3 regions of the Arthrobacter sp. 2762 genome follow, and region 2 is predicted to be linked to each of the others. Evidence: riboswitches for the same ligand, from Rfam matches in the RefSeq annotation. Region 2 holds a riboswitch; each other region holds the start of a gene.
What was found. A riboswitch is a leader RNA that binds a small molecule or an ion and turns the genes downstream of it on or off. The one in region 2 is predicted to bind S-adenosylmethionine.
Positions count from the first base shown of each region.

Region 1: linked by a shared signal. The riboswitch ahead of metX (homoserine O-acetyltransferase MetX) and the one ahead of ABIE18_RS18850 (DUF1737 domain-containing protein) in region 2 are both predicted to bind S-adenosylmethionine.
Region 3: linked by a shared signal. The riboswitch ahead of ABIE18_RS15725 (hypothetical protein) and the one ahead of ABIE18_RS18850 (DUF1737 domain-containing protein) in region 2 are both predicted to bind S-adenosylmethionine.

Region 1 covers NZ_JBEPSI010000002.1:168,824-179,049, forward strand. The annotation lists gene ABIE18_RS04875 (glycine--tRNA ligase) at 1-1,104, opposite strand, end outside; gene ABIE18_RS04880 (DMT family transporter) at 1,240-2,244, opposite strand; gene ABIE18_RS04885 (RNA-binding S4 domain-containing protein) at 2,268-2,495, shown strand; gene ABIE18_RS04890 (alpha/beta hydrolase) at 2,566-3,219, opposite strand; gene ABIE18_RS04895 (SGNH/GDSL hydrolase family protein) at 3,288-4,133, shown strand; gene ABIE18_RS04900 (winged helix DNA-binding domain-containing protein) at 4,178-5,335, shown strand; gene ABIE18_RS04905 (hypothetical protein) at 5,380-5,871, shown strand; gene metX (homoserine O-acetyltransferase MetX) at 5,900-7,021, opposite strand; SAM riboswitch class IV at 7,036-7,150, opposite strand; gene ABIE18_RS04915 (bifunctional o-acetylhomoserine/o-acetylserine sulfhydrylase) at 7,289-8,605, opposite strand; gene ABIE18_RS04920 (VOC family protein) at 8,832-9,470, shown strand; gene ABIE18_RS04925 (CPBP family intramembrane glutamic endopeptidase) at 9,593-10,226, opposite strand, start outside.
Region 2 covers NZ_JBEPSI010000011.1:48,498-58,723, forward strand. The annotation lists gene ABIE18_RS18820 (aminodeoxychorismate lyase) at 57-998, shown strand; gene ABIE18_RS18825 (amino acid permease) at 1,250-2,704, shown strand; gene ABIE18_RS18830 (carboxymuconolactone decarboxylase family protein) at 2,822-3,310, opposite strand; gene ABIE18_RS18835 (PLP-dependent cysteine synthase family protein) at 3,479-4,531, opposite strand; gene ABIE18_RS18840 (aromatic amino acid ammonia-lyase) at 4,528-6,156, opposite strand; gene ABIE18_RS18845 (NtaA/DmoA family FMN-dependent monooxygenase) at 6,156-7,484, opposite strand; SAM riboswitch class IV at 7,651-7,762, shown strand; gene ABIE18_RS18850 (DUF1737 domain-containing protein) at 7,777-8,043, shown strand; gene ABIE18_RS18855 (rhodanese-like domain-containing protein) at 8,040-8,450, shown strand; gene ABIE18_RS18860 (O-succinylhomoserine sulfhydrylase) at 8,451-9,659, shown strand; gene ABIE18_RS18865 (hypothetical protein) at 9,670-10,226, shown strand, end outside.
Region 3 covers NZ_JBEPSI010000008.1:121,270-131,495, forward strand. The annotation lists gene ABIE18_RS15710 (APC family permease) at 1-1,569, shown strand, start outside; gene ABIE18_RS15715 (helix-turn-helix domain-containing protein) at 1,688-2,263, opposite strand; gene ABIE18_RS15720 (sodium:solute symporter family protein) at 2,529-4,070, shown strand; SAM riboswitch class IV at 4,283-4,402, shown strand; gene ABIE18_RS15725 (hypothetical protein) at 4,419-4,703, shown strand; gene ABIE18_RS15730 (hypothetical protein) at 4,716-4,910, opposite strand; gene ABIE18_RS15735 (VIT1/CCC1 transporter family protein) at 5,165-6,328, shown strand; gene ABIE18_RS15740 (matrixin family metalloprotease) at 6,473-7,285, shown strand; gene ABIE18_RS15745 (matrixin family metalloprotease) at 7,403-8,317, shown strand; gene ABIE18_RS15750 (LOG family protein) at 8,314-9,450, opposite strand; gene ABIE18_RS15755 (gamma-glutamyl-gamma-aminobutyrate hydrolase family protein) at 9,525-10,226, shown strand, end outside.

The sequences.
Region 1 (10,226 bases), on a different contig from region 2:
TGCCTTGACCGGGGCAAGCCGCGGATCCAGCTTCAGGACCGTCCGGACGTCGACGCCGCCCTTGGCGTTGGGTGCCTCGTCTTCGGTGTAGGCGTCAATCAGGAAGGCCATGAAGGAGCGTGTCAGGCCGGCCGCGGGCTCGATCACGTACGGGGTGTAGCGCTCGTTGGTGGCCTGGTTGAAGTAGCTCAGGTCCGTACCGGAAGCCTTGGCGTGCGTGGAGAGGTCGAAGTCCGTGCGGTTCGCGATGCCCTCGAGCTCGCCCCACTCGGAGCCTTGGAACCCGAAGCGGTACTCGATGTCCGTGGTGCCCTTGGAGTAGTGGCTCAGCTTCTCAAGCGGGTGCTCGAAGAAGCGGAGGTTTTCTTCACGGATGCCCAAGCTGGTGTACCAGGACATGCGCTCCTTCATCCAGTACTGGTGCCATTCCTCATCCGTGCCGGGCTCGACGAAGAATTCCATCTCCATCTGTTCGAACTCGCGGGTACGGAAGATGAAGTTGCCCGGCGTGATCTCGTTGCGGAAGGACTTGCCGATCTGGCCGATGCCGAACGGCGGCTTCTTCCGGGACGTGGTGAGGACGTTGTTGAAGTTCACGAAGATGCCCTGGGCCGTTTCCGGGCGCAGGTAGTGCATGCCTTCGTCGTTGGCCACCGGGCCAAGGAAGGTCTTCAGGAGGCCGGAGAACTCCTGTGGCTCGGTCCACTGGCCACGGGTGCCACAGTTGGCGCAGGCAATGTCCTTCAGGCCGTTCTCGGCGGGACGGCCCTTCTTTTCCTCGTACTCTTCCTCAAGGTGGTCAGCACGGTAGCGCTTGTGGCAGGAGAGGCATTCCACCAGGGGGTCCGAGAACACCTCTACGTGGCCGGAGGCTTCCCAGACCTGGCGGGGAAGGATGACTGAGGAGTCCAGGCCTACGACGTCTTCGCGGCCGCGGACCATGCTCTGCCACCACTGGCGCTTGATGTTTTCCTTCAGTTCCGCACCAAGGGGTCCGTAGTCCCACGCCGAACGGGAGCCACCATAGATTTCACCGGCCTGGAAGACAAAGCCCCTCCGCTTGGAGAGGGAAATGACCTGGTCAAGGACGGATTTTGCTGCCATGGGTACTCCATTTGTTCTACAGGGCCGCTGGGTGCGGTCCGCGGTGGTTGCCCCGGATTCCGAACGAGGTTGTCCGGCGGGGTGGGCTGGGAATTGGTGCGGATAATAACTGTGCAGAAAGCTGCGTGTCCTAGCCTACCGGCCTTTGCCCGGGACCTTTCGTACGAATGCTCCCCTGGGCCAGGGCAACGTGGCCACGATGATCGCGGCGAGCGTCAGCACCGTACCCAACACCGTGGGCAAGGCGACCACCGCACCGGGACTGGGGATCACGACGTCGAGCACTAAGGAACCCACCAACTGGCCGGCGATCATACCCAGACCGGTGACCAGCACACCAAGGCTTCGGACCAAGAGGGCCGCAAGCCCAATGAAAAGGCAGCCCATGGGGCCGCCCAGGTAGAACCACCATTCTCCCGGAAGCGGGTTGCCCGCGCCTGCCACGGAAAGCTTGATCAGCCAGGCAATCCAGAGGATGGCGGCACCGGCAATGAAGTTGACCAGCGTGGCGGCCACAGGCGTTCCGTAGTGAACAGTGGCGGTTCCGTTCATGGCTTGCTGGAAACTCATGAGAAACCCTGCCGCCAGAGGCAACAGGACGGGCAACACCAGGGAGGCGATGTCGGTATTGCCCCCGAACCGAGGGGAAACAGCCCAGGCAACGGCGGCCACCGTCAGCACACTGCCCAGGATCCGCACTCCCGTAATGGACCGTTTGCCGCCGGGACCTATGCCCATGCGGTCCACCAGGAGGCCGCTCAGTGTCTGCCCTGTGACCGCTGCAACGGTGAACAAGGCCACACCCAGCAGGCCAATGGTGAAGGACTGGGCAAAGACGAAGAGAGCGCCGATTCCGCCGGCCATGACGTAGAAGCGGGGAAAGCTACGGTTCCGGACAGCCGGGACGATGCGGCAAAGGCCCGCCCTGCCTTTGGGCGTGGCAAGGGAAATGGCCGCAATGAGCACCAGGCCTGTGGTGAAGCTCACCACGGCGGCGGCGATGCCATCGTTCAACCGGGCGCCGAGCGCCCCGTTAATCCTTCCTTGAAGTGGAATGACCAGGCCAGTTGCTACCGCAACAGGGAGGCCAACGGCGAGCGGAAGGGTTGAACGGAGCGAAGACTGCGGCACCGACCCCACACTACTTCAGGCATCATTGCTCTATGAGCAACCCGGAAATCGAAGAGATCCCCATCCGCGACGACATGATCCGCCTCGGCCAGCTGCTGAAGCTTGCCAACCTCGTGGAGGACGGCGTTGAAGCAACGGAGCTCATCAAGAACGGCTTGGTCAAGGTCAACGACGAAATCGAAGACCGTCGCGGCCGCCAGCTGCACGCCGGAGATACCGTTACCGTCAACGGCCAGACCGTCCGGATCACCACCGCCTGAAGCAACGCGGGATCACTTATGGCCCATGGTGAGGCTGCCGAGGGGCGATAAGTGACCCCGCGTTGCTTTTCTACGTGGTGGACAGCACCTTGTGGGTCAGGAATTCCCCCACGTGGCCGATTTCCTGCTGGTTGATACCGTGCCACATGCCTGTGTAGAGCACCTTGGTGAGGTCCACGTGCTTGCGCACCCATCCCATGGTGTATTCGATCTTGTCCGGGGTAATGACGGGGTCCTGCTGATCGCGGCCCCAGAACATCGGCAAGGTGCCGTCCAGTTCGGCATCGCGGAAGGCGGGGTCGTCACCTGCGTCCACCACAAAACCCGAAAGCCCGACGACGGCAGCGAAGTCCGCGGGACGGTAGCGGAGCATGGTGGTCGCCATGGCCATGCCCATGGAGAAGCCCAGCAGCGTCACTGAAGAATGATTGGCTTTGACAGTGTCCAACCATTCAAGGGCATACTCAGCGGCAAGCTTTACTGCTTCCAGGGAATACTCGATTGACGCCGTGAGCGGGAACCAGGTGAAGCCGGGGCCCATGGGCATTGGCGCGCGCAAGGAAGCCACTGCAAATCCCTCGGGAAGCAGGCCGGCGAGGCTGAAGAGATCGTCCTCATTGGAGCCGTAGCCGTGCAGCAGCACCAGGAGCGGTTTGCCCTCCCGTTCGGCTTCGTCATGGGACCACAGGACAACGGGCGCGGGGAATGCAACGGCTTCAGTCATGGGTCTATTCTTGCAGTTACTGATGGGTAACAACCTACGGTGGCGTAGGTTTGCAGGTTCAAGGCAGGATGGAAAGCGTGAGTGACGTCAATTCATTGGTGAAGCCGGGCGACCCGGTTCAAACACACCCTTGGAGCCGTTACGTGGCACTGGGGGATTCCTTCACGGAGGGCATCGGTGATCCCGAGCCGCAAAACCCCGGCGGCTTCCGAGGATGGGCTGACCGTGTAGCGGAAGAACTAGGCCGCGGTCATGAGGATTTCGCTTACGCCAACCTTGCTATCCGTGGGCGCTTGCTGCAGCAGATCGTGGATGAACAAGTTGGTCCTTGCTTGGAACTCCAGCCGGACCTTGTCTCGATTTCCGCTGGCGGCAACGACCTCATCCGGCCCGGTGGCGACCCGGACCTGTTGGCGGAGAAGCTGGACGCTGCAGTTCAGGAACTGGGCTCCGGTGGTGCCACTGTGGTGTTGTTCAACGGACCGGACACTGCGTCCTCGGTGTTGGGCCGCATCCGTGGCAAGGTGGCCATTTACAACGAGAACCTCAGGACGGTGGCTGCACGGCACGACGCGATCGTCGCCGATATGTGGTCCCTGAGGCAGTTGGCCGATCCCCGGATGTGGGACGAAGACCGCCTGCACTTCTCACCGCTGGGACACCACACCATCGCGATGATGGTCCTGGAAGCGCTGAACGTCCAGCACACCCTCGAACCCCTGGTGCCGAAGCCCCTGCCGGTTCGCACCTGGCGTGAAGCCCGTTCCTCGGATCTGGTGTGGGCCCGTGAGTACTTTGTTCCCTGGGTTATCCGCAGGTTGCGGCATCGATCCTCCGGAGACGGCATTACCCCTAAACGCCCGACGGCGGGACCGGTCTTCGGTCCCAACGGCACCATGCTGCCGCGCGGCTAACGTGAGGGTCGTTTGCAGGACTGACGCCCGGAAAGAGCTCCGCGATGCACGCTGACATTTCACTGGCGCCGGACGAGGTTGTGCAATCCAGGCTTCGGCGTCAGCAGTTGCGGGCTCCGTACGGCGAAGGCGTTGATGACGTGCTGCGCAACCTCCTCGCGGTGCAGTCGCAGGAATTTCCCTATGCGAGGTGGAGCCTTGCCCAGCGAACGCCCGGTACCACTGCCGATGAGGTGGAGCAGGCGGTGGCTGACGGCAGGATCCTCCGGACGCATATCCTGCGGCCGACGTGGCATTTTGTGCATCGTGAGGACCTCGGCTGGTTGATGGGGTTGTCTGCGGATCGCCTTCATCAAGGCAACAAAGGCATGTACAGGCAGACGGGAGTTGATGAGCACGCCGCCGCCCGCAGCGGGCACATCCTCGCTGAAGCTGTGGCCGGTGGAGCCCACAAAACACGCGAAGAATTAGCCGGGGTACTGGAACAGGCAGGGTTCCCCGGCAAAGGCCTTGGCTTCGTTTACCACCTCATGCACGCGGAGATCAGCAAGATCCTGGTGAGCGGTGCACCCGTCCGTTCTGCAGGGGGTGCACTCAAACAGACATACGCCTTGTTCCAGGAACGTGTACCCGCCACTGGCAACGCGCCCTTGATCGGCGATGACCGTGAGTGGGCCTTGGGCCAGCTGGCCCTGCGATACTTCACCAGCCGCGGACCTGCAACCATCAAGGACTGTGCCGCGTGGTCCGGACTGACCATGAAGGATGTACGGCTTGGCTTACAGATAGCTGAAGAGTCCGCTCCCAGCGCCTTGGTGCCTGTGGCGATTGAGGGCCTGGACTTCTACTTGCCAGCAGAAGACGTGGAAGCACTTGCTGCGACTCCCCCGCCAGCTGATGATGGGCCGCTGCTCCCCCGTGTCGATCTCATCCAGTGCTACGACGAATACGTGATGGGCTATTCCCAATCGAGGCACTACCTCGGTGGAAGGGCACCCTATTTCCCGGAGGGCGATGCTCCCATTCACGTGGTGTTGCTGGATGGCAGGTTGGCCGGATGGTGGCGCCACGGCTTCTCCGGTGGGATCTGCGAACTCGATGTCCGAATGAACCGGCCCGTCACAACAGCCGAACAACAAGCTTTGGAGGCAGAGGTGGAACGCTACGGGAGGTTCCTGGGCATGGAGACAAAGCTGGTGTGAAACGGCGGGACTAAGCTGGGTTTAAGACCTAGGAGGCCTGCACCGTGAACAATCTGATCTTCTGGATCATCGTCTGCTCGTGGCTGATTCCCATGGGGATCCGTCTTTACAACAGGTCCCGGGCGCGGCGGCTCCAGGACCGTAATTTCCAGGACCGTAGCTTCCCGGGTCAGAACTATCCTGGCCAGAACTATCCGGGCCCCGGCTATCCCCCGCAGAATCTTCCAGGACCGGGTTACCCGCAGCAGAGCTACCCGCCGCAGAATCTTCCGGGACCGAACTATCCCGCACAGGGGTATCCCACCCAGAATTACCCGGGCTATCCCGGGGAGCCCGCCACCGTCCGCCCTGCCGATGCGCAACCGCCGGCAGGACCGCCGTCGAACGCTTCTTCACCTGCCTTCCCCACCAACAGCGGCTCTGAGCAGCAAGGCTTCCGCGCGCGAAAGCTGGCCGAACTGGACCTCAAGTTCAGCAACGGCGAGATCGCCATGGAGGACTACATGAAGCAGCGCGGCGAGATCATGAACGGCTGAGCGGGCCTAGTCGAAGAAAGCCTGGCCGTTAGGCGAAGAAGGCCTGATGCAGTTGGGCCGACAGTTGCCCGATTTCGGTGAGGAAGCCGTCGTGCCCGATGGGGGCCTCGATCAGGTGGACGGGCACGTCGCCAGGCAGATTTTGTGCCAGTTCCAATGACTGGGCCGGGAAATAGAGGCGGTCGGAGTCGACGGCTGCCACAAAGAATTCAGCAGTGGCGCTGGCCAAGGCTTCCCGCAAGGTGCCCCGGCCCCGGCTGATGTCGTGGGACATGAGTGCCTCAGTGATGGCGATGTAACTGTTGGCATCGAACCGGCGCACCAGCTTGGTGCCTTGGTGGTCGAGGTAGCTTTCCACCTGGTAGCGGCCACGCTCCCCCAGGACAGGAGCGGCTAAGGGCGTCTCCTGGTGCTGGGCTTCCCGGCCGAAGCGGAAATCAAGCTCCAGCGCTGATCGGTACGTGATGTGGGCTATCCGTCGGGCCAGGGCAAGGCCCGCCTCAGGAGTTGGTCCACCGTAGTAATCGCCGTTGTTGAAGTTCGGGTCCTGGCGGATGGCGAGTGTCTGCGACTGGGCGAAAGCGATTTGCTCGGCTGTGCTGTAGGCGCCGACAGAAATAACTGCGCACCGCTGGACACGCTCAGGGAACGTCACCGCCCACTCGAGTGCCCGCGCCCCACCCATGGAACCACCAAGGACGGCGTGCCATGACTTGATCCCCAACGCGTCGGCGAGGCGGGCTTCAGCCACCGTGCTGTCGCGCAAAGTGATCAGGGGGAAGCGGGATCCCCAGGGCCGCCCGTCCGGCGCCTCGGACGATGGGCCCGTGCTGCCGTAACAGCCGCCCACAATGTTGATGGAGATAACGAAGAACCGGTTGGTGTCGATCGTCGCGCCGGGGCCAACGAGTTGCTCCCACCAGCCTTCCTCATCAGTGGCACCGCGGGCCACATGCGTGCTTCCCGTCAGTGCGTGCTGGACGAGGACTGCGTTGGACGCATCCGTGTTCAACTGCCCCCAGGTCTCATAGGCCAACACAACGTCCGGGAGAAAACCGCCGGCTTCAAGTTCCAGCGAACCTACGCCGGCGTACTTGACCGTCCCGTCTTCTTTGCCCGGTTTGGGGGGTGCTGTAGCAGTAATGGTCATTCCTTTGACACCTAACCTCGCGCTTGCCTGCCGCCTTGCGTGCGACAGGCCAGGTCTTCACCCGGGGCACCCCACCGCGGAGGAGGGTTGCCGGCCAGCAAGCCGGGGCTGTCACTGGCACTCATGACCTAATACGTAGAGTCTAGGAAAAATACCGCTGTTTTGGCGAAGAATGTGACATCTGTGTGACGGTTTGGGGCCGCTTCGTTCAGGAACACACACGGCGAAGGGCCGCCCGGCGAATTTTCGTCGGCGGGCGGCCGCCCGCTAAGCGCCTTTGGCAGCCCGGAAACCAGCCTCCAGGTCAGCAATGATGTCGTCCACGTGCTCGATTCCCACGGACAGGCGGACAAGGCCTGGATTCACGCCCGCAACCAGCTGCTGTTCGACCGTGAGCTGGCTGTGGGTAGTCGACGCCGGGTGGATAACCAGCGAGCGGACGTCACCGATGTTGGCAACATGGGAGTGCAACTCCAGGCCGTCGACGAATCGCTTGCCGGCCTCGACGCCACCCTTGATGTTGAATGCCACCACTGCACCCGTACCCCTCGGCCCATACTTACGGCCACGGTCGTACCAAGGGCTGGACGGCAGACCCGCGAAGGCGACCGATTCGACGTCGTCGTGGCCTTCCAACCATTCCGCCACCTTAGTGGCGTTCGAGACGTGGCGCTCAACGCGCAGGCTCAAGGTTTCCAGCCCCTGGGCGATGAGGAAGGCGTTGAAGGGGGAAACCGCCGAACCCAGATCGCGCAGCAGCTGCACACGGGCCTTGAGAATGTAGGAGAGATTGGCTCCGAGCGCGCCGTCCTTGCCAAGGTCCCGGGCGTAAACGAGTCCGTTGTAGCTGGGGTCCGGAGTATTGAATCCGGGGAAGCGCTCCGGGTCCTTGCCGAAATCAAAGTTTCCGGAGTCCACGATCACGCCGGCGATCGCCGCACCGTGGCCGCCCAGATACTTGGTAGCCGAGTGCACCACGATGTCCGCTCCCCATTCGATGGGACGAATGAGGTATGGGGTGGAAAGCGTGTTATCCACGATCAGCGGCACACCAGCCTCATGCGCGGCGTGTGAAATACCCTCGATGTCCAGCACGTCCTGGCGCGGATTGGACACCACCTCGCCGAAGAACAGCTTGGTATTGGGCTGCACGGCGTCCCGCCACTGGTCCAGGTTGTCCGGGTCCTCCACGAACGTCACGGAGATGCCGAACTTCTTCAGCGTGTGCGCCAGCAGATTGTAGGTGCCGCCGTAAAGGCTGGGGCTGGCGACGATATGGTCTCCGGCCTCGGCAATGTTCAGGATGGCGAAGCTTTCCGCGGCCTGTCCGGAGCTAAGGAGCAATGCGCCCAGTCCGCCTTCGAGGCTGGCGATCCGTTGCTCCACGGCATCTTGTGTTGGGTTGCCGATACGGGTGTAGATCGGGGCGAGCTCGGCCAAGGCAAAGCGGTTGGCTGCGCTCTCTGCGCTGGGGAAAACGAAGGACGTGGTCTGGTAGATCGGAAGCGACCGCGCTCCCGTGGCAGAGTCAGGCTCCTGCCCTGCGTGGATCTGGCGTGTTTCGAAAGACCATCCTTGGGACATTGAATTCTCCTCTTAGTGGCGCGCGGGTTTGCCGTTGATCGCTGTAGGCGTGGGCTGGGGCCAGTCTAGGAAGCGCCCGGGTGCTTGGACAGCTTTGTGACGAAGGCAGTATTTTTCAGTCTTTACGCGACCCGGCGTGACGCCTTCCGGCGGCGCGCAACAAGGTCCCATGTTAGTTAGGCTTCCCTTAGCTGAGACCCCGATCACAAAGTGCCAAGATGAAGCCATGCGCATGGATCACGTCTCTTACGCTTGTGAACGAGATGGCCTTTTGGCCACTACCGAACGAATTTCCGCAGCTCTGGGAGTGGACGCAGTCCGGGGCGGAGTGCACCCGCGCTTCGGTACCCGGAACATGATCATTCCCTTGGCGGATAACAAATACCTGGAAGTCGTAGAGGTCCTGGACCACCCTGCTTCTGACAAGGCACCCTTTGGCCAGGCAGTCCGCGCACGCTCGGCGGCTGGCGGCGGTTGGATGGGCTGGTGCGTCGCCGTTGACGACCTCGCCCCCTTCGAGGAACGCCTCGGCCGGTCCGCAGTTCCGGGCAACCGCAAGTTCCCGGATGGCCGCGAACTTGTATGGCAGCAGATCGGCATTCTCGGCTTGATCGCCGATCCCCAGGTGCCGTACCTGCTCAAGTGGGAGGGCGATCCCTCACTGCACCCGTCCAAGGTCTATGAGAGTGACGTCAAGATGTCCAGCCTCACCATTGCAGGCTCGGCCGAACGCGTTACCGAATGGCTGGGCGAACCCGTGGAGAAGCCACTTGAGGACGTCGCTGTCCAGTGGATGGCCCCGCACGGTACGCCCGGCATCATGTCCGTCACTTTCGAAACCGCATCCGGAGCCGTCACCATCTGACGCGCACTTTCCCTGGGGCCCTGGTCCCCTCCCGGTCCAGTGTGTCCGGTCAAGCTTCGGCCGCCATCAGCGGGTGCCAACGACGTCACCCACCGATGGCGGCCGAATTTCTTTAATGGCGCCTAACCCAGGCCGATCGCCTTGCCGAAGAGGCTGAAGCCAACGAACGCGACGATGTCCAGCAGCGCATGCGCAATGACCAAAGGCATCACCCGCTTCGTCTTGGTATAGATCCAGGCGAACACCAATCCCATGGCGAAGTTGCCGATGAACGGCCCGAAGCCTTGGTACAGGTGGTAGCTGCCACGAAGGGCCGCGCTTACGACAATGGCCAGCGCCGAACTCCAGCCGAATTTTCCGAAACGGTCCATGAGGTATCCCACGACGATCACTTCCTCAACGATCGCGTGGCGAACCGCCGAGAGAATCAACACAGGCACCGTCCACCAGTAAGCTTCCAGGCCGCTGGGCACGATGGCGGTGGTGATTCCGAGGGCGCGGCCGGCCGCGTACAAGCCAAGTGACGGGATGCCAATGGCGGCTGCGAGGCCCAATCCGTGCAAAAGGTCCTTGCCGGGGCGTGCGAAGTTGAACCCCAGCCGGGCAAAGCCTGAGCCACTTGCACCTTCCCTGCCACCTTGGGCATGCGATGACAGGAAATAGAACACCAGGACCACCGGCACCAAAGCGAAGATAATATCCAGCAGTTGGTATGTGAGATCGAAGTACTCGCGGGTGCTTTGGGACCTGTTAAGC
Region 2 (10,226 bases):
CGGTGACCACAGCCTATCCGCCCCGCCCCTTTGGAGGGCCGCACTAAGCTGGGAACATGACTTCTCCTGCCCCCACGGTCCTCGTTTTCCTGGACCCAGCCTTCGAAAACGGCCGCATTGCCGATTCAAGCCAGCCCCAGCTCATGGCCACTGACCTCGGCGCTACCCGTGGCGACGGCGTGTTCGAGTCCCTTCTGGCCGTCCAGGGCAGGGCGCGCAAAGTGCAGGCACACCTGAACCGGTTAGGCACTTCCGCAGCGGCTTTGGACTTGGCGATCCCGGAGCAGGACGTCTGGCGAAGGGCGATTGACACGGCGATCACCGAATTCCGCACCGTCTACCCGGCGCCGACGCCCGAAGAGGACGAAGTCGTCGTCAAGCTGATCGTGACCCGTGGCATTGAAGGTGCGGCGAGCCCCACATGCTGGGTACAGGCTTCGCCTTCACCCGCGGGAAGCCGCCGGCAGCGCGAGACGGGTATCGACGTCGTACTTCTGGACCGCGGCTTTGATACTGAGGCCGGCGAGCGCGCGCCTTGGCTGCTGTTGGGAGCCAAGACGCTGTCTTATGCCGTGAACATGGCGGCGCTGCGCTACGCGCACAAGCAGGGTGCCGATGACGCCATCTTCACCTCAACAGATGGCCGTGTTCTTGAGGGGCCGACGTCCACTGTGTTGCTCGCCCATCTGGAAACAGTGGACGACGGCGACGGTTCCGTCAGGACGGTTCGACGACTCATCACGCCGCAGCACGATAGCGGGATCCTTCCCGGCACATCGCAGGGTGCGCTGTTCGCCGCCGCGAAGGCTGCAGGGTGGGAGCTCGGCTACGGGCCGCTGGTGCCGCAGGACCTGTTCGACGCGGACGCCGTTTGGCTCATTTCGAGCATCCGCTTGATCGCGCCGGTGAACCACATTAACGGCCACGAGATCGGTACTCCCGCTGTCCGGAAGCAGCTCACGGAGGAACTGAATGAGTTGTTTGCCGGAATCGAATAATTCCGGCCGGCCAGACTGAGGCCTACTCTGCTCCGCTTGGAACTTAGCAGATGACAAGTAGAGTAATTGCTCGCATGACTCATTGATAAGGAATTCTTGGCCTCAGCATTGAGCTTCACAGGGGTTCAATCGCGTTCCTTATCCTCCTTGAAATGGGTGTCCGTCATGTGATGAATCTTGTTCTCGTGTTAGTTGGATCACGTCCTCCCGACACCATTTCAGACTTTGCTGGCTAACTTCCCGGAGGGAATATGGGACACAGCTCCCCCACAACAGCCGAGGCATCGGCACCCGAGGCGCAGTCGGAGACTGGCGCCTCACAGACAGGACTTCGCCGGTCCATGGAGGCCCGGCACCTGGTGATGATTGCCATGGGTGGCGTCATCGGCTCAGGCCTGTTCGTCAGCTCGGGTTACACCATTGCCACCGCGGGCCCCTTGGGCGCCGTTCTCGCGTTCCTTATCGGAGCCGTGGTGGTCTACCTGGTGATGGCATGCCTCGGGGAACTCGCCGTTGCGTTCCCCGTTTCAGGTGCCTTCCACATCTATGCCGCCAGAACCATCGGACCTGCCACCGGCTTCGCCACAGCCTGGCTCTACTGGCTTTGCTGGGCCGTGGCGCTGGGTTCGGAATTCACTGCCGCCGGCCTGCTCATGCAACGCTGGTTCCCCGGCGTCGACGTCTGGATCTGGTGCTTCATATTCGCCACCGTCCTGTTCACCCTGAATGCCATCTCATCGCGCGTCTTCGGTGAATCAGAGTTCTGGTTCGCGCTCATCAAGGTTGCCGCCGTCGTCGGCCTGATTATCCTGGGCGGCGCCGCTTTGATGGGCTTCCACCCGCTCGCCGCAGGCGAATACCCGTCGCTCACCAGCAACTTCAGCACACCCGAGGGGCTGTTCCCCAACGGCTTCACGGGCGTCTTCGTCACCTGCCTGGCAGTGTTCTACGCCTTCTCAGGCTCCGAACTGATCGGTGTGGCCGCCGGCGAAACATCCAATCCCGGCGCCAACATCCCCAAGGCCATGCGGACCACGGTCATCCGTCTCATGATCTTCTTTGTCGGCGCGATTACCGTTATCGCGGCGACCATCCCCTACGAGAAGGTCAGCGTGGACGAAAGCCCGTTCGTCACCGTCTTCTCCATGCTCGGCATTCCGTTCGCTGGGGACATCATGAACTTCGTGATCATCACTGCCCTGTTGTCTGCTGGAAACTGCGGACTCTACTCCTGCGCCCGCATGCTCTTCTCGCTGGCCGATGAAGGACACGCACCCAAGGCGTTCAGGAAGCTGACCAAGCGTGGGATCCCGATGATGGCCCTGTGCGTCAGCATGCTCGGCGGCCTGGCGTCCCTGATCAGCAGCATTGTTGCGCCGGCAACCGTGTACCTGGTGCTTGTCTCGATTGCCGGCTTTGCGACCGTGGGCGTGTGGATGTCCATTGTGGCCTCGCACTTCGTGTACAGGCGCACGTTTGTCAAGAACGGCGGCGATCTCAGCACGCTCCCGTACAAGGCACCGCTCTTCCCGCTGGTTCCGATCCTGGCGTTCGCGCTGTGCGTTGTGTCTTTGATCGGCATAGCCTTCGACCCCAACCAGGTGGCGGCACTGCTCTTCGGCGTTCCGTTCGTGGGGGCATGCTACGCGTTCTTCTACTTCAAGTACGGACGACGCCGGTCGCTCAAGAAGGCTGTCGGCGTCTAACCGCCGTAGCTTCCTGACCTTCTTTGCCTGCAGATCAGCCCCTCGGCAACCTTTTCGGGTTGCCCAGGGGCTGATGCTGTTTGAAAGCAAGTCAGGACGCCACAAGGTCTGCCAAATTCAGGACTTGGGCTTGACCACACGCACAGGGTGCTCGCTCAGGATCGACAGCCGGTTGAACGCGTTGATCCCAATGGCTGCCATGCAGAGGACACTGATTTGCTCGTCGTTGTAGTGTTCACGGGCCCGCTCGAAGAGTTCGGGGCTGGGCCTTGACGTGCTCATCCGGGTGATCTGCTCAGTGATTTCCATGGCCGCCCGCTCAGCCGGCTCAAACAACGTCACTTCCTTGTAGACAGCTACCAAGGACAGACGCTGTTCCGTTTCGCCGTACCCCAAGGCCCGGCGATGGTGCAGGTCCAGGCAGAATGCGCAGCCGTTGATCTGCGACGCAAGGTAGTTCAGAAGTTCGATGGTCCGCCGCGGGACACCTGTGCGGTCGGCTTCCCCAATCACCTGCTGGGCATAGTGGCTCAGTGTTGCGTAGAGCTCGGGCTGCTGCTTATCCAGATAGCCGGCGAGACGTGCTTTTGTTTCCTGTTCAGGCATGCTTGGAGCCTAGCGCAACAGGCACGGGGTGCTGGCTGCACAGAGACATGCTCCCGCTGAGCTGCCCCGCCGTCCCGCAGCGGGGCGTCAAGTGAAGGAACATCCGTCCGAAAGCCGTTGGACGTGAGAGAACATCCGTCCGAAAGCCGTTGGAAGTGAGAGAGGAACCTATTCGGTGGCGTCGCGGGCCAGGTGGATTCCGTTCTCTGCCAGCCACACGGGATTGAAGGCCTTGCTCAGGTAGTTCGTTCCGGCGTCGGGCGCTATGGCCACCACCACCGAACCGTGGGGTGCGGCCCGCGCCACACGCAGAGCAGCGGCCACAGCGAGCCCGGATGACGGACCCAGCGCAAGCCCTTCTTCGTCGAGGAGCCGATGCACGGTGGAGTAGACCTCGTCGTTGGGGATGCGCAGGAAGCGGTCAACAATGGAGCGGTCAAAGGCCTTGGGCCATTCAGCCTGGGGCCAGGAGTTACCAACACCGTCCACCAGGATCTCGCCGGGGTGTCCACCACTGTAGGCGGAGCCGTAGGGGTCGGCGCCCACAACTTCCAGGTGCCCGCCTGGCCGCGATGCCGCAACCTTCTCCTTCAGGAACCTGCCATTGCCGCTGATGGTCCCGCCGGTTCCGATTCCAGCCACGAAATGCGTCACCAGGCCGTTGGTCTGCTCCCAGATCTCCGGCCCGGTGGTTTGGTAGTGCGCCGCGGGATTGGCAGGGTTGTCGAATTGCATGGGCCGCCAAGCACCAGGCGTCTCGGCCGTGATCCGCGCTGCCACAGCGCGGGCGTTCTCCGGGGATTCCGAGGGCGCGCTCCAGTCCGTCAGGACCACGCGGGCACCGTAGCTGTGGAGCGCGGCAAGTTTCTCCTGGGAGATGGTGTCGCCGGTAACCACCACCACGGGATGCCCCGTCAGCCGCCCGATGAGCGCCAGCCCGATCCCGGTATTGCCGGAAGTGCTCTCCACAATGGTTGCGCCCGGCTGTAACTCTCCTGATTGCTCGGCCGCCCGGACCATGCTCAGCGCAGTACGGTCCTTGATGGATCCGCCGGGGTTCTCGGACTCAAGCTTGATGTGGATGGTGCTGCGCAATCCACGGCCCAAGGCCTCCAATTTCACCAGCGGAGTGTTGCCAACTTTGTCCAGGACGGAAGCATCCAGGCCGTCCGGCAGCCCTGCCGCCGAGTGTGCGCCTTGTTTGCGGATTGCGGTACTCACGTGGTCCCCTCCCTTTGAGCCATAGGCGGCAATTCCTGCGCCACCACATCACGCAAATCACGTCGCGCGCGCTCCACCAGGTCCGCTGCCGACGGCCGATCCGCCAGCACATCAGCCAGCCGGCCCGCGACGGCGCCAGTCCCCTTCCCAAGAGGCTGCGCGGCTCCCGCTTCGAGCAGCAGATACGACGCCGTCAGAGCCTCAATAGCAAGCAATTTCTCCAAGGCCTCCAATGACCTTTCGAGTTGCTGCAACGCCAACGGCGCCAAGGTGGAGTGGTCCTCGACGTCGGCCGAGAGGGTGGGTGCCCCGAGCGTCGCCGGCGCTGCCAGGAACTTCAGTTCGGACAGCAGTCCCGCTGCTGAGTACCAGAGCAGCCCGGGCAACTCCTCCTGCGCAAGGCCTGCGGCCGGTCCGGATTCAGAAACCGCATTCGACGATGAAGCCTCCAGGTGCCTGGCGGCAGCCTCCAAATGCCTGGCCCGGATCACCCGTTGTGGCGGATACAGCTTGGCGATGCGTCGCTCGCTGGAAATCCCCACGTGGGCCAGGGCAAGCCGCAGGCCCTCAAAGGAAAGAGCCAGCTGCATCGGTTGAAAGTTCCCGCCGGACACCATGTGCCCGGTTTCGATATCAACCAACGGGTTGTCGCCACGTCCGTTCAGCTCCACCGTCAGAGCAGCGCGGAGCTGTGAAACCAAGGAGCGAAAAGCGCCGTGCGTCTGGGGCGCAGAACGGAATGACAAAGCATCCTGCACCGATACTTCGGGGCGAACGTCCTCCAACCACCCGCCGCGCAACAGGTAACGTACCGCGGCCGCCGAGACCTTCTGCCCGTCCACCGCCTTGCCCGCTTGGATAGCCGGCGAAAACGGGCTGAGGTTTCCACCGCCGTCGTACCTTGCAATGGCCTCAAGCGAGAGGGAAAGCGCGACGTCGGCGAGTTCCGCCAGCTGTTGCAGGCGCACCAAGGCGAGGGTGCCGGCGCCTACCGAGTAAGCGTTGGCGCTGACCAGGGCCAGGGCCTCACCGGGCGCTGGTCGCAACGGCTGAAGACCTGCGTCGGCGAGCGCTTTCGCCCCGGGTACCAAGGTGCCGTTCGCATCGATCGCTTCACCTTCACCGATGACGACGGCGGCGACGGCGGCGAGCTGGGTGAGGTCCGATGAGCCGACTGAGCCTTCGCGGGGAATGGCGGGAAGAACTCCACGGTTTAGTAGTTCCGCATAGAACTGGGCGGTCTCCGGGCGTACACCGGAGCCGCCGCGGCTGAATCCGATGAGCCGGGCGAGCATCACGGCGCGAGCGGAGGGCCGGTCCAGATGGTCGCCCACACCACTGTTGTGGTATCTGACTACCTGGATTTGATAGGCGAGAACCGACCTCTCCTCCACAGCCGTATCGCGTCCGGACCCGAGGAGGGTGTTGAGGCCGTAGATTTTCTGCCCTGAGGTCGACGCACGCTCCAGCACTTCGCGTGAGCGGCCGATCAAAGACAACGCATCGTGGTTGAGTTTCACGTGAAACGCCGGATCCAAGGCAGCCTGCGCCACGCTTTCAGGGTCCACCGGCGATGTGCCGATCAGCAGGGTTCCGGGCTCGGAGGAAATGGGCTCGGAGGACATCAGAAGTCCAGAAGATTCTGGCGGAAGCCGCCGTCGCCGTAACTCTTCCTCAACAGGCCACGGCGTCGCAGTTCGGGAGTGAGCTTGTCCAGCACTCCGTGCACGGTGACGGGGTCCACGAAGCCAGAGAAGAGGAAGCCGTCGCCACCCACAGCCTCGCCGGTCTCCTCGAGGTAGTCCGCGATTTCACCAACCGTGCCGATGATCGAATCGCCGGCACCACCGCTGCGTGCCTGCAGGATCTGGCGCAGGGTAGACCCCGGAGGGGCTGCCTTGGCGAAGTGCTCCAACGTGCCTTGGTTGCTGTTGGTGCTCAATTCAGGCAACGGCGCATCGAGGTCGAACTGCTTGAAGTCGATCACGGACAGGTAGGAGATCGAGTTGAGCTGGCTGTCGATATCACGCTGGGTAAGCTCCCGGCGCTGCGCACGCAACTCCTCGGCCTCGGCTGATGAACCAACCACGGTGGGCTTGAGCACGAAAAGTACCTTGACGTCGTCGGGGTTCCTGCCAGCCTTGGCAGCCTCGGCACGGATGGAATCCCGGTAGGCCTTCATGCCGTCAACGCCACGCGCCAAGGCGATCGCCACATCTGCATGCCCACCCGCGAACGCTTTGCCCCGAGGAGAAGCACCGGCCTGCACCAGTACGGGCTCCTCCGGCAGAGGTGCGGTGTTCAGCGGACCGCGGACCTTGAAGAAGTCACCCTGATGGCTGATGGGGTGCACTTTGGTGTGGTCGGCGAACACGCCGGCTTCAACGTCCTCAAGCACAGCGCCGGGTTCCCAGCTGCGCCAAAGCTGCCGGACGACGTCGACGAATTCCTCCGCCTTCTCATACCGAAGGTCGTGTTCAATCTGCTGGTCCAACCCGTAATTCTGTGCCGCCAGGTCACTGCCGGAGGTGACAACGTTCCAGCCGAGCTGGCCCTCGGAGAAGTGCTGCAGCGTGGCCAGGAGCCGTGCGGCTGTGAAGGGCGGATAGAACGAAGCGCTGACAGTCGGCACAATCCCAAGGTGCTTGGTGGCGGACAGAAGGTACGGGACCAGCGCCAAAGGATCATGCTTGGGCGCAAAGGAGGCGTGTGCCAGCGAAACCTCGGCGGTGCCGCCATAAGTATCAGGAACAGTAAGGGAGTCCTCGATGATGAAGAGGTCAAGGCCGGATTGCTCAAACGCGCGGACGGCGTCTTGATACAGGGCAGGTTTCTTCCAGTCGTAGCCCAGGCTGTAACCGGGAGTTCCCCACCCCTGGACACCAAAACCGTGCCCCACGAACCATCCAAAATGCAGCATGGGCTTGAGTGTAGAGCTGCCTTGTCCGTTCACCGCGACCTGATTTCTTGCGAAGTTACAGGGGGTCGTACTGCGTCAATTATGCTCCCGGGGCGTCACATTTGGGCTGCTACCCCAGCGCCGGCCGGTTACGCAACATGACGACCGCGTAACCGCTTGCAAGTGCGGGCCGCCGCCGCGGGATGTTACGTTTTTCTTGAGTAATGAGCACCAGCGCCAAGCCCTGACTTGCTGGTCGGCAACCCTCTCTCCGGCGGGGTGCCTCAGGTGACTACTCGGCGTATCGACACTTCGAACTGCAAGCGTGACTGAGGAGCACCAGCCAATGCCTGAACCCACTGAAGAAAAACTCTCCTACCGCCTGATTACAGGGCCGGATACCCGTGAATTCTGCGAGCGGATCACCACGGCCCTCGCCGACGGCTACGTGCTCCACGGCAGCCCGGCAGCCACGTTCAATGGCACGGATGTCATCGTGGCGCAGGCGGTCGTCCTGCCCGCTGCCATCGCCAACGCAGACGCCGCCGTCGCGAATGCTGTTGACCAGTTGGAGAACGACGACGACGAAGAAGCATTCGAGGGACACGCATGAGTTACGCAGGTGACCTGACCCCGCAGGACGCGTGGGCCAAGCTTGAAGAAGGCGCCATCCTGGTAGACGTCCGCACCGAGGCCGAGTGGGCACACATCGGCATTCCGGACACCAAAGCCACAGAGAATGATCCCCTGTTCATTCAGTGGAACCTCGCCGGTGGCATTCCCAACTCCCGCTTCCTTGAGGACCTGCAGCAGCAGGCACCCGAGGGCGAGGGCGTGGAACTCGTTTTCATCTGCCGCTCAGGCCAGCGCTCCATCTCTGCCGCCATCGCCGCGACGCAGGCCGGGTTCACCGCCTACAACGTGCTCGAGGGCTTCGAAGGTGACCCGGACCGCTACGGCGAGCGCACCATCAACGGCTGGAAGAACCGCGGCCTGCCAACCAACCTGGGGAACGACTAAGTGACTTTCAATCCCGATGCCGCCAGCTGGAGCCCTGACACCCAGGCAGTACGCGGTGGCCTTGACCGTACCAACTTCCAGGAGACGTCCGAACCCGTCTTCCTGAACTCCGGCTTCGTCTACGAATCCGCTGCCGCCGCCGAACGTGCCTTCACCGGCGAGGACGAACGCTTCGTTTACTCCCGCTACGGCAACCCGTCCGTAGCCACGTTCCAGGAGCGGTTGCGGTTGCTCGAAGGAACCGAAGCGTGCTTTGCGACGGCGTCCGGCATGTCCGCGGTGTTCACCGCTTTGGGTGCCCTCCTGGCTGCCGGTGATCGCGTGGTGGCCGCCCGTTCCCTGTTCGGCTCGTGCTTCGTGATCCTCAACGAGATCCTGCCACGTTGGGGCGTCGAGACCGTGTTTGTCGACGGTCCCGACCTCGACCAGTGGCGTGCTGCCCTCTCCGAACCGACCACCGCCGTGTTCTTCGAGTCGCCGTCCAACCCCATGCAGGAAATCGTGGACATCGCCGCCGTCAGCGAGCTGGCGCATGCTGCGGGAGCGACCGTCGTCGTCGACAACGTCTTTGCCACTCCCCTGCTGCAGCGTTGCGGTGACTTGGGCGCGGACGTCATCGTGTACTCCGGCACCAAGCACATCGATGGCCAGGGACGTGTCCTTGGCGGGGCGATCATGGGCACCAAGGAATTCATCGATGGCCCGGTCAAGCAGCTGATGCGGCACACCGGACCGTCGCTCTCCGCGTTCAACGCCTGGGTGTTGACCAAAGGCCTGGAGACCATTGGCTTGCGCGTGAACCACAGTTCAGCCTCCGCTTTGAAAATCGCAGAATGGCTTGAGCAGCAACCCGCCATCAGCTGGGTCAAGTACCCCTTGCTGAAATCGCACCCGCAGTACGAGCTCGCAGCCAAGCAAATGAAGGCCGGCGGCACCGTGCTGACGTTCGAGTTGCTGCCCTCTTCGGGGCGTTCGGCCAAGGACGCCGCGTTCGCGTTGCTGGACGGCCTGCGCGTCATCGATATCTCCAACAACCTGGGCGACTCCAAGTCCCTCATCACCCATCCGGCCACCACCACCCACCGGGCCATGGGGCCCGAAGGTCGCGCGGCCATCGGGCTGAGCGACGGCGTGGTCCGTTTGTCCGTGGGCCTGGAAGATGTGGACGATCTCATCCTGGATCTGGAGAAGGCCCTCAAACAGGTCTAGCCTTGCTGCCATGAGCGGGAATCATCCTTATCGCCGTGCCGGAACGGTCATCGTTGCGGGCACGGCGGTGTGGTTTGCAGGGATCTCGCCGGTATCGCGCGTTTACATCACCCCCGATGCCGCCGAACGTCTTCGTATGCTCGAGGCCGGCCAGCGTGGCTGGGTGATTGGGCAGCACCTCGCTGCTGCTGGAACCGTCGCGGTGCCGGTCGGATTCGCAGCCTTTGCCCGTCGTCTTCCGCGCGGACAGGCGAAGCGGTGGGCTGTTGCAGCCGCGGCCGCTTTGCTAGCAGGGGCCCCGCTCTTTGTGTCCAGTTTGTCCCGCCGGGCCTCGGACCTGGAACGCTTTGCCTACGGCCGGGGATCCAATGCACCATTCCTCGCCTACTCCGGGCTCCACGTCCTTGCCTTGGCGGCGCTGGGCGGAAGCCTCCTGGCATCGCCCGCCAAACGATGGATCGGGGTCACGGCCGCAGCCAGCGCCCCCATCTACGGCGCCATACTTGTGGCCAAGAAGGACATCCCGCCTTTCGCGTTCTACATTGTCGAAGGCTTAGCGGGGGCGTA
Region 3 (10,226 bases), on a different contig from region 2:
GGCTTTGCGGCCACGGATTTCATGATCACCATCACCCTCTCCGCCGCCGACGCCACAGCCCACCTCATTGAGAACCCCTTTGCTCCGCACTTCCTCGAAGGCCAACAGGTTGTCATCACCCTGGCCCTGATTGCAGGACTGGGCATCGTCTTCCTGCGCGGATTCAAGGAAGCCATCAACGTGGCCGTCGTCCTGGTCGCCGCCTTCCTGGCGCTGAACCTCGTGGTGGTCATCGTCTCCATCAGCCATGTCTTCACGGAGTCCCGGGTCATCTCTGACTGGTGGACTGCGCTTAACACATCCCACGGCGATCCCATCCTGATGATTGCCCTTGCGCTCCTGGTGTTCCCACGGTTGGCCCTTGGCCTCTCCGGGTTCGAGACCGGCGTCGCAGTCATGCCACAGATCAAGGGACATCCGTCCGACACTGAAGCGAAGCCAGCCGGCCGGATCAAAGGTGCCCACAAGCTCCTGACCACCGCCGCCATCATCATGAGCTCGTTCCTCATCACGTCCAGCTTCACCACCGTCATGCTGATCCCGGCCGCAGAATTCGAACCCGGCGGCAAGGCTGATGGGCGCGCCCTGGCTTTCCTCGCCCACAAGTTCCTGGGCGACGGATTCGGCACGGTGTACGACGCCAGCACCATCGCTATCCTGTGGTTCGCCGGAGCTTCGGCCATGGCCGGCCTCTTGAACCTGGTCCCCAGGTACCTGCCGCGCTACGGCATGGCTCCAGCCTGGGTCCGCGCTCTGCGTCCACTCGTCCTGGTCTTCACGGTCATCGCCTTCATCGTGACGATTATTTTCCAAGCCGACGTCAACGCGCAGGGTGGCGCCTATGCCACGGGTGTACTCGTCTTGATCACCTCCGCCTCCATCGCCGTGACATTGTCGGCCCGGCGAAAGAAGCAGCGGGCACAGTTCATCGGCTTCGGAGTGGTTTCCCTGGTCTTCATCTACACCACCGTGGTCAACTCGATCGAGCGTCCGGACGGCTTGAAGATCGCCGCACTGTTCATTCTGGGCATCATGGTGGTGAGCTTCATCTCCCGGATCCGGCGTGCCTTCGAGCTCCGAGCCACGCATATCAAGATGGACCAGACTGCACTCGAATTCACTGCGAACAACGTCGACGGACCGGTCCGGATCATCGCGCATGAACCAAAACACCTCAGCGCCGGGCGGTACCGGGAGAAGCTCCAACACGCGCAGCAGGCCAACCACCTGCCGCTGGATTGCGACGCGGTGTTCATCGAGATCATTGTTGACGACAGCTCAGACTTCGAGCAGGAGCTCCAGGTCGTGGGCAAAAAACGGCATGGCTTCAAGATCCTGGAAGTCCACAGCAACAACGTGCCCAACACCCTTGCCGCAGTCTTGCTTCACATCCGCGACGTTACGGGCTTCATGCCGCACATCTACTTCCGCTGGACCGAGGGCAATCCGATCTCCAACCTCAGCAAGTTCCTGTTCTTCGGCGAGGGCGAGATCGCGCCGGTGACCCGCGAGGTCCTGCGTGAAGCTGAGCCCGACATCACCCGGCGCCCTTGGGTCCACGTGGGCTGACCGCGCCGCGTTGCTTCCTGACTTTCTTTGACAGGGAAAGGGCCGTGATACAACCAATCTTGGTTGCATCACGGCCCTTCAGCCTTCAAAAGAGGTCAGGGTCCGTGGCTTGGAAGGCCTAGCGGCTCGCTGCGGGCACCAGAACCCAGAGGACCTCGACGGTTTCGTCCGTGGGATTGACCCAAGTATGGGGCTCCCTGCCCGGGAAGGAGAGCGTGTCCCCTTCTTCGAGGTCGTACTCCTCGTTGGTCAGGATGAGTTTGATGCGTCCCTTCACCACGTGAAGGACGTCAACGTCGCAGTCCACGGCGTAGAGCTCGTTCTCCCCACGGCCCCGCGGTTCGATGGTGGCCTGAAGGATCTGCAGGCGCCGCTCCGAGCGGGCCGTCAACAAACGCTCCACAATGCCCTCACCACCCAAGGAAATGCGGGGACCGTCGTCGCGCCTGGTCAGGTGCGTTTCCGGAGCGGCAAACAAGTCCCCTACCGACACGGACAAGACCTGGCAAAGGGTGACGAGGGAAGCGACCGACGGCGAGGTCAGGTCCCTCTCGACGCGGCTGAGGAAGCCCTTGGTCAGTCCCGTGGCGTCCGCCACTTGCTCGATGGTGAGGCGCTGCGCCTGGCGGGCTGCGCGGATTCTGGAACCAATGGCAACGGGAACGTTGCTTGGTTCAACGGGGAGAGCCTTCATTCACGAACCTTTCAGGCCTGTCATTGGGCCCTGTCATTGCAGCAATAGTAGCGGGATCACGGGCTGTGGGAGCCACAAACAGCCCAACGATGACCAAAGCCCCTTGACTGTTACTCCGATCACAACATATCCTCATAGGCAACAAGTGTTGTCTGTGAGGCACAACACGAACCCAATCTCCAATCATCAGCACGGAGACTTCGGCGCTTCGCAGGAGTATCGTCGAAAACCCCAACCTCCGTGCACCAGCTCCAAGGAGCCACTCATGGACTCATCGTTCATAAACATCGCCATTGTGGTGGTGTACCTGCTTGCCATGCTCGCATTCGGTTGGTGGGGCAAGTCCCGCACCAAGAACAACAGCGACTTCCTGGTGGCCGGCCGCCGCCTGGGACCCTTCCTTTACACAGGCACCATGGCCGCAGTTGTCCTCGGTGGCGCATCCACCGTCGGCGGCGTCGGCTTGGGCTACAAGTTCGGCATCTCGGGGATGTGGCTGGTAGTCGCAATCGGCTCCGGCGTCCTCCTCCTGAGCTTGCTCTTCGCCGGGACCATCCAGCGCCTGAAGATCTACACGGTCTCCCAAATGCTGAGCCTTCGCTACGGCAGCAAGGCTACGCAGACCTCCGGAATCGTCATGCTGGCCTACACCCTCATGCTCTGTGCCACATCCACCGGCGCATACGCCACGATCTTCGTCGTCCTCTTCGACTGGGAACGCTGGATGGCGATCGCCGTCGGCGGTGCGATCGTGCTTGTTTACTCGACAATCGGTGGCATGTGGTCCATCACGTTGGCCGACCAGGTCCAGTTCATCATCAAGACCGTAGGCATCTTCTTCCTGATGCTCCCGTTCGTCATGAATGCGGCCGGAGGACTGGATGGCATCCGTCAGCGTGTCGATGCGAGCTTCTTCCAGATTGACGGAATCGGTCTCCAGACGATCATCACGTACTTCGTTGTTTACACCCTTGGACTCCTTATCGGCCAGGACATCTGGCAGCGCGTCTTCACGGCCAAGACTCCCAAGGTTGCACGCTGGGGCGGCGCGACGGCCGGCGTTTACTGCATCCTCTACGGTGTAGCCGGCGCCTTGATCGGCCTGGCCGCCCGGGTGGCGCTCCCCAACATTGATGTCGCCAACCTCGGCAAGGACGTCGTGTATGCCGAAGTGGCAACGCACATCCTGCCCATCGGCATCGGCGGCCTGGTCATGGCCGCAGCTGTTGCAGCCATGATGTCCACTGCTTCAGGTGCCCTGATTGCCGCCGCCACCGTGGCTCGCGCAGATGTTGTTCCGTTCGTTGCCAGCTGGTTCGGCAAGACCATCAACACTGACGACACCGAAAACCCCGAGCACGACGTCAAGGCCAACCGTTACTGGGTTCTTGGCCTGGGCATCGTTGCGGTGCTGATCTCCATGGCCGCGCAGGACGTGGTTGTTGCCCTCACCATTGCCTACGACATCCTGGTAGGCGGCCTCCTCGTCGCGATCCTCGGCGGCCTCGTCTGGAAGCGCGGAACCGGTATCGCTGCTGCCTGGTCCATGGCAATGGGCTCGATTCTGACTCTGGCCTTGCTGATCCTGTTCGCAACTGGAGCCATTCCGAGCGTCGATGGCGTTTACGCCAACGAACCCATCTACTACGGCCTGGCAGCGTCGTTCGTGGCCTATGTCGTGATTTCCCTCCTCACGCCGCCCACGGAACCAGAAGTTCGGGCCGCTTGGGACAAGCGCGTGGCCGGTGCGGTCTCTGACGAATTGCCCCTGGAGGCCCACCCTGTCAGCAGCCACCACGCCAGCTAGCTGAGCAGACCCAGCCCCAAGTAATGTTCGACGGCGGCGCCGCCCCTTCCCGGGGCAGCGTCGCCGTTGCGCTTTCCGTCTAGATTCGGGCGTTGCGAGGGCCACTCTGCGCCCCATCCACACCCTTTGGCACGCACACCAGGCCCCACAACGCAGGGGATCCGAGGACCACACTTCTCCAGGACAGCACTCCTCCAGTACAGTGGTCCCAGCTTCAAGAGAGGTGGCGCCAAGCTCCGACTGGCCACACACCAACCCCATGTTCACGGGTGGTTCGGATGAGGAAGCGGCCCGTCCCGGACCAGAGACAACCGAGCGGGCAAGAGCACTCCCCCAAAGGAGCAGTCCTTGCCGTACCAAGCCCTCAGCACCCCCACCGAATCCGAAGCGCCCACCGTCCCGGTGATTCCCGGCGTCGACCTTGTCCTTGGGACGGTGACCCTGTTCGTGAACGGTGGCCTGAGCCGGTTCCGGCACCACGAAGCGCACCTGATAGCAAAGGCCCTTGCCCAGGCTGTGCGTCCGTCGCGGTGGTGTGATTCGTCGAGGACGTTGACGGTGACTGTTGCAGCGCTCGGGCGTCCGGCGGGACTGGAGCGGCATTTCAGATTCGGTGAAGAGGGCCCTGCCTAGAAGAAAACGGTCCTAGAATTCTTCGTCTTCTTCCCCGCGGAATTCTTCGGTTTCATCCAGGGGAACAACCCGCTCGTCGTCGTCCGGGACGTCGATTTCCTCCACCCAGGGTTCGTCGACTTCCTGGTCATCGCTATAGTCGTAAGCGGGGTCTGACTCGATGGTCTCCCGTTCCGGGTGGTTGGCGTGCGGTTCGGTGGTGTCCATGCTGCAACCTCCGTCTGGTGGGCTGGCAAGCAGCCTGCTGACCGAGTGCGGGGAGGGCCCCCGCCCCTGTCCTTCCATCTGAGCACTGTGCTTGAACAGGGTCAAGGCACGCCCGGAGCAAGGCAGGATCGAGCCCAAAATTAAGGCATGCCGAACATTCCATCTAAGGAATACCGGCCAAAAATCCGCGCCAATAAGCGGTACAGTGGGCGTGCAATGGGGCCGCTACTACCCCACCCAGCACAGGAGAAAAAGTGCAGAAGCACCAGGAATCCCACGGTTCGTCGAGCCCCGCTCCGGACCCCGCCCCCGGATCCGGAACACCGCCCCAACCAGTCCCGCCCACGTCCGCGGACATCAGGCGCTGGCGTCAATACCTGGCCGACGAGCGGGCCGAAGCCGCCGTCTACCGGGAACTCGCCCAGCGTCGTGACGGCGAAGAACGCCAGATCCTGCTCGCCCTGGCCGAGGCAGAGGGAAGGCACGAGGCACACTGGCTCAAGCTCCTCGGAGAGCACGCTGGCATGCCGAAGGGAGCTTCGACCCGTAGCCAGCTACTGGGCTTCCTGGCCCGGCACTTCGGCTCTGTGTTCGTGCTCGCCTTGGCTCAGCGCGCGGAAGGCCGCTCCCCTTACGGCGCCGAACCTGCCGCGACCCCGGCCATGGTTGCCGACGAACAAATCCACGAAGAAGTTGTCCGGGGCCTTGCCACGCGTGGACGCAACAGGCTCTCCGGTACCTTCCGCGCCGCCGTTTTTGGTGCCAACGACGGCCTGGTGAGCAACCTTTCACTGGTTATGGGTATGGCCGCAACGGGCGTTCCCAGCCCAGTGGTCCTTATGAGCGGTGTTGCCGGATTGCTGGCCGGCGCCCTGTCCATGGGGGCCGGCGAGTACGTTTCGGTCCGCTCGCAACGGGAGTTGCTCAACGCCACGCTGCCCACGCAGGCTACCCTCACAGCCGCCCCTTCTTTGGACATCGAACACAATGAGCTCGTGCTGGTGTATTTGGCCCGCGGCATGACCCGTGAGGCCGCCGAGCACCGCGCCGCCGAACGCATGGGACTGTTCAGTTGCGACTGCGATCCCAGCCTCTCCTTGCAACCCGAGAAGGAGCAACCCACTGACGACCACGAAACCGTGGGGTCTGCCTGGGGCGCTGCGATGTCCAGCTTCTGCTTCTTCGCCTCGGGTGCGATCGTGCCCATCCTTCCGTTCATTTTCGGCATGACGGGTGCGGCGGCACTGATGGTAGCCGGTGTTCTGGTGGGCATCGCGCTCCTGGCGACTGGCGCCGTCGTCGGACTGTTGTCCGGGACCTCACCGCTGAGTCGTGGCTTCCGGCAGCTGGCGATCGGCCTGGGTGCCGCGGCCGCCACGTATGGGCTTGGCCTCGCGTTCGGAACGATGATCGTCTAGGCGGTAATGTTGGTTCGTCCTCCGCGCGGCCCCGCGTGACCGGGGCGTAGGGAATGGAGAACCGTGGATTCGGAGCAGCCGCCGTTGCGCGCGCCAAAACACCGTCGTGCGGGCACAACCCTCCGAATTCTTCGCGGCGTACTCATGGCCGGTGTCGCCGCCGTCGTGGCTGTCCTTGTCAGCGGTTTGCTCCACGGCGATCCGCGAATCATCGGGCTGTTTCCGGGCGTGGCCCTGCCCAATTCTCCCAAAAGCGAGCCGATCCAACAGACCCCGGCCCGCGCCCTGGACGCGCCGCCTCCAGGAATCGACGAGGCGGACGCCCCGCTCGCATCGCCGCCGCCCCCAGCCAACGCCAGCGATTCGTACAAGTTCCTGGCAACCAACGACGACGGCACTCCGGTTGGGTACTCGCCGTGCCGACCCTTGCACTACGTGGTAAATGACGCCACCGCACCGGAGGGTACGGATGCACTGCTAGCCACCGCAATCGCCAATATTTCCGCAGCGTCCGGAATCCAGTTCATCAACGATGGCAGCACCGATGAGTTGCCTGCCGCTAAACGCGAACCGTACCAACCGTCCAAGTACGGTGACCGGTGGGCACCCTTGCTGATTTCATGGACCACGCCCGAGACGGCTCCGGCGCTGGCTGAGACCGTCATCGGTACGGGCGGCAGCACCATGTACTCACTCAACAATGGTCCCAAGAGCTACATCACGGGCAGCCTGGAGCTCGACACCCCGCAAGTAGCGGAGCTTCTTGCCGAGGACGGCGGTTCGGACTACGTGCTGGCGGTCATGCAGCACGAGCTGGGGCACGTCATGGGTTTGGATCATGTTGATGATCCGGTTCAGCTGATGTACCCGGAGATCGGCGCCCCTGACGGATTGGCTTCCGGCGACCTGAACGGCCTTCACCTCCTGGCCTCGGCTCCTTGCCGCAAGGACATCTGAAGCAGCGCAGCTTCTCACGAATCGCCATGGACTCGCGGTCCCATGGGTTCTATCCTGACGGAAGCGGCCGACGGCGGCGCCCCACCGTCCGATTGGGCCGTCCCGTGAGGGGGTTCGATGGAACCTTATGGGTCGCCAGAGTGGCCAGACCCCTATTCCCCGCCGCCTTATCAGCAGCATGCCAAGCCGCCGCCCAGGCCCCCCATCAAACACAGCAGCATCGCTGCCATCCTGTTCCTGTTCGGCGTCATCGGTTTGGTCTGCGCCGGCGCCTACTTCAGCGGCGAACTGCAAAGTTTCTGGTCCGATTCCACGACGCAGAGCCAAGCGCCACGGCCCGGACTGGTTCCCTTTGGCCAACGTCAGGATCCGCTGCCCGGCTTTGAGGAAGCCGACGCACCCCTGGGCACGCCGGCGCCGTTGCAGCGGACCAGCACTTCCTACAAATTCCTGGCTGTCAAGGAGGACGGAACTCCCCTGGCATACTCCCCTTGCAGGCCGATCCACTACGTGGTGAACTCGGATCTGGCCCCAACAAGCTGGTATTCCATGGTGGAGGACGCCGTCCGGCAGGCCAGCCTCGCTTCCGGGCTGCAGTTCATTTATGACGGTCCGACATCCGAAATCCCCAGCACCAACAGGGCCGGCTACCAGCCCACCACGTACGGTGACCGCTGGGCGCCTGTGCTCATTGCCTGGACCACGCCGGAGCGGGTGCCGCGGCTGACGGGACAAACGGTGGGCCTGGGCGGAAGCTCTTCCATCGGCCTGAGCAACGGCTATAAGGCGTATGTGACTGGCTCGGTATCGTTGGATGCACCCCAGTTCGCCGGGATCATGGACTCGCCCCAAGGCAAGGAAGTGGGCACGGCCGTGATCATGCACGAACTCGGACACGTTCTTGGTTTGGACCATGTGGATGACCCGCGCCAGCTGATGTACGACCAAGCCTCGTGGGTTCGCGAGTACGCCACCGGGGACAAGACGGGCCTTGCCCAACTCGGCTCCGGCCCGTGCAGCAAGGACTTCTAGCCCGCGGCCACCACTGCGAGCGCATCCTCCACAGTGTCCACCAGGAAGATCCTGTCCGCCATGGGCCTCCCCGCCGCGAGGCTGCGCAGCATCGGCCACGCCGGATAGGTCTGTTCCCAATGATCGCGGCCCACCAGGACCATGGGACTGATGGTTTCGGGGGCGCCATAATAGTTTTCGCAAGCGTCCTGGAAGATCTCCTGCACGGTTCCGGCCGAACCGGGCAGGAACACTGTCCCGCCGTTGCAAAGCTCCAGGAGGATCGCTTCGCGGATCGCGTTGGCGAAGTACTTGGCGATGTGCGTGGAGAACAGGTTGGGTGGTTCGTGGCCGTAGAACCAGGTGGGTATGCCCAGCGTCGCGGTGCCTTCCGGGTAACGCTCGACGACGGCGGCTGCTTGCCGCGCCCAAGCCGTCACCGAGGGCCTGAACCCCGGTACTGACGCGAGCGCTTGGAGTGCGGCTGTGGAATCGGCGTCGGGCAGTCCGCTGAGGTAGGCGCCCATGTTGGCCGCTTCCATGGCGCCGGGGCCACCGCCGGTGGCCACCGTGAACCCGGCTTGCGCGAGCAAGCGGCCCAGCTGCGCGGCGTCCGCGAATTCCTTGGTTCCGCGTTGCGCGGCGTGTCCACCCATGACGCCCACGAGTTTGGTACCTGCCAGGTCACCATCTTGCAGCAATTCATCCAGGGCGTCGCCAATCGCGTGGTCGTGGAGGGCGGCGGCGAGTGTTGCGTCAATGCTTGCCCGCTTTCCCGGCAGGATGCTCCACTCATAAATCCTGGCATCCAGGGTGGCTTCATATTCGGTAGTGGAAATGTCCTCGTAGAGTTCCCTGGCTGTGTAGAGGGTGCCGCGATACGGGTTGAACGGCACGCCGCGCATCTTGGGAAAGATGAGCGCGCCGCGGCTTCGAAGGCTTTCCTCGATGCCGTCGTCGAAAGTGCATCCCAGGAAGATCGCGCCCTGCGGGTCCATCATTTTCAGTTCCCGCGAGCGTCCGCGAAGGTCCAGCGATTGCGCGTGCCAGCCGTGCATGGATCCCGCCCCGGAAGTAACCAGTTTGTCGAAATGGACGATGCTTTCGACGTCGAGCGTCCGTGGACTTGGGTTCAAGGCACCGGAGGGATTCATGGCATCAGCGTAGTAGTGCTCAACGGCTTGAGTCCCGTTTACGCGCAGGGCGGTGTTCCGTTGCATGATGAAGCATGAAGACTTCAGATGAGGGCGGCGCTGGCGCCCGGCCGCGTATCGGAGTTCCGATTCGCCTTAGCAGCTCGGACAATCCCGACGCCCGCGTGGGCGAAGCCAACCAACTGTTCACTTTTATTGTGGATTTGCTCCGTGAAGCCGGTGCACAGCCGGTGTTGCTGACCCCCGTTTCGGCCGACAGCGCCGGGCGTCTGGCCTCCGTCATGAAAACGCTCGACGGCGTGCTGCTGCCCGGTGGCGGGGACCTGGAACCGCGTCTTTATGGCCAGGACCCGGAGGATTCGGTGTATGACGTCAACCCGGAACAGGACCATCTGGACATTGACGTCGCACGGGCCACGATCGACGCCGGCCTTCCGCTGCTGGGGATCTGCCGCGGCCATCAGTTGTTGAACGTGCTCTATGGCGGGACGTTGATCCAGGACATGGCGCCGTCTGCCGTCAACCACAACGGATTGAATCCCGACGATCCCGCGGCCGGCGAGTGGGCATGGCATGACGTTGTGCTCGCACCGGGATCGAAGACCGCAGCCCTCTATGGCGCGCCGGAAGGGACCTCCATCAAGATCGCTTCGGGGCATCACCAGGCCGTGGCCAGGGTGGGTGAAGGCCTGGTGGTCACGGCCATCGCCGACGACGGCACAGTGGAAGCGCTTGAAGACCCTTCCCGCTGGGTGGCCTCGGTGCAGTGGCATCCC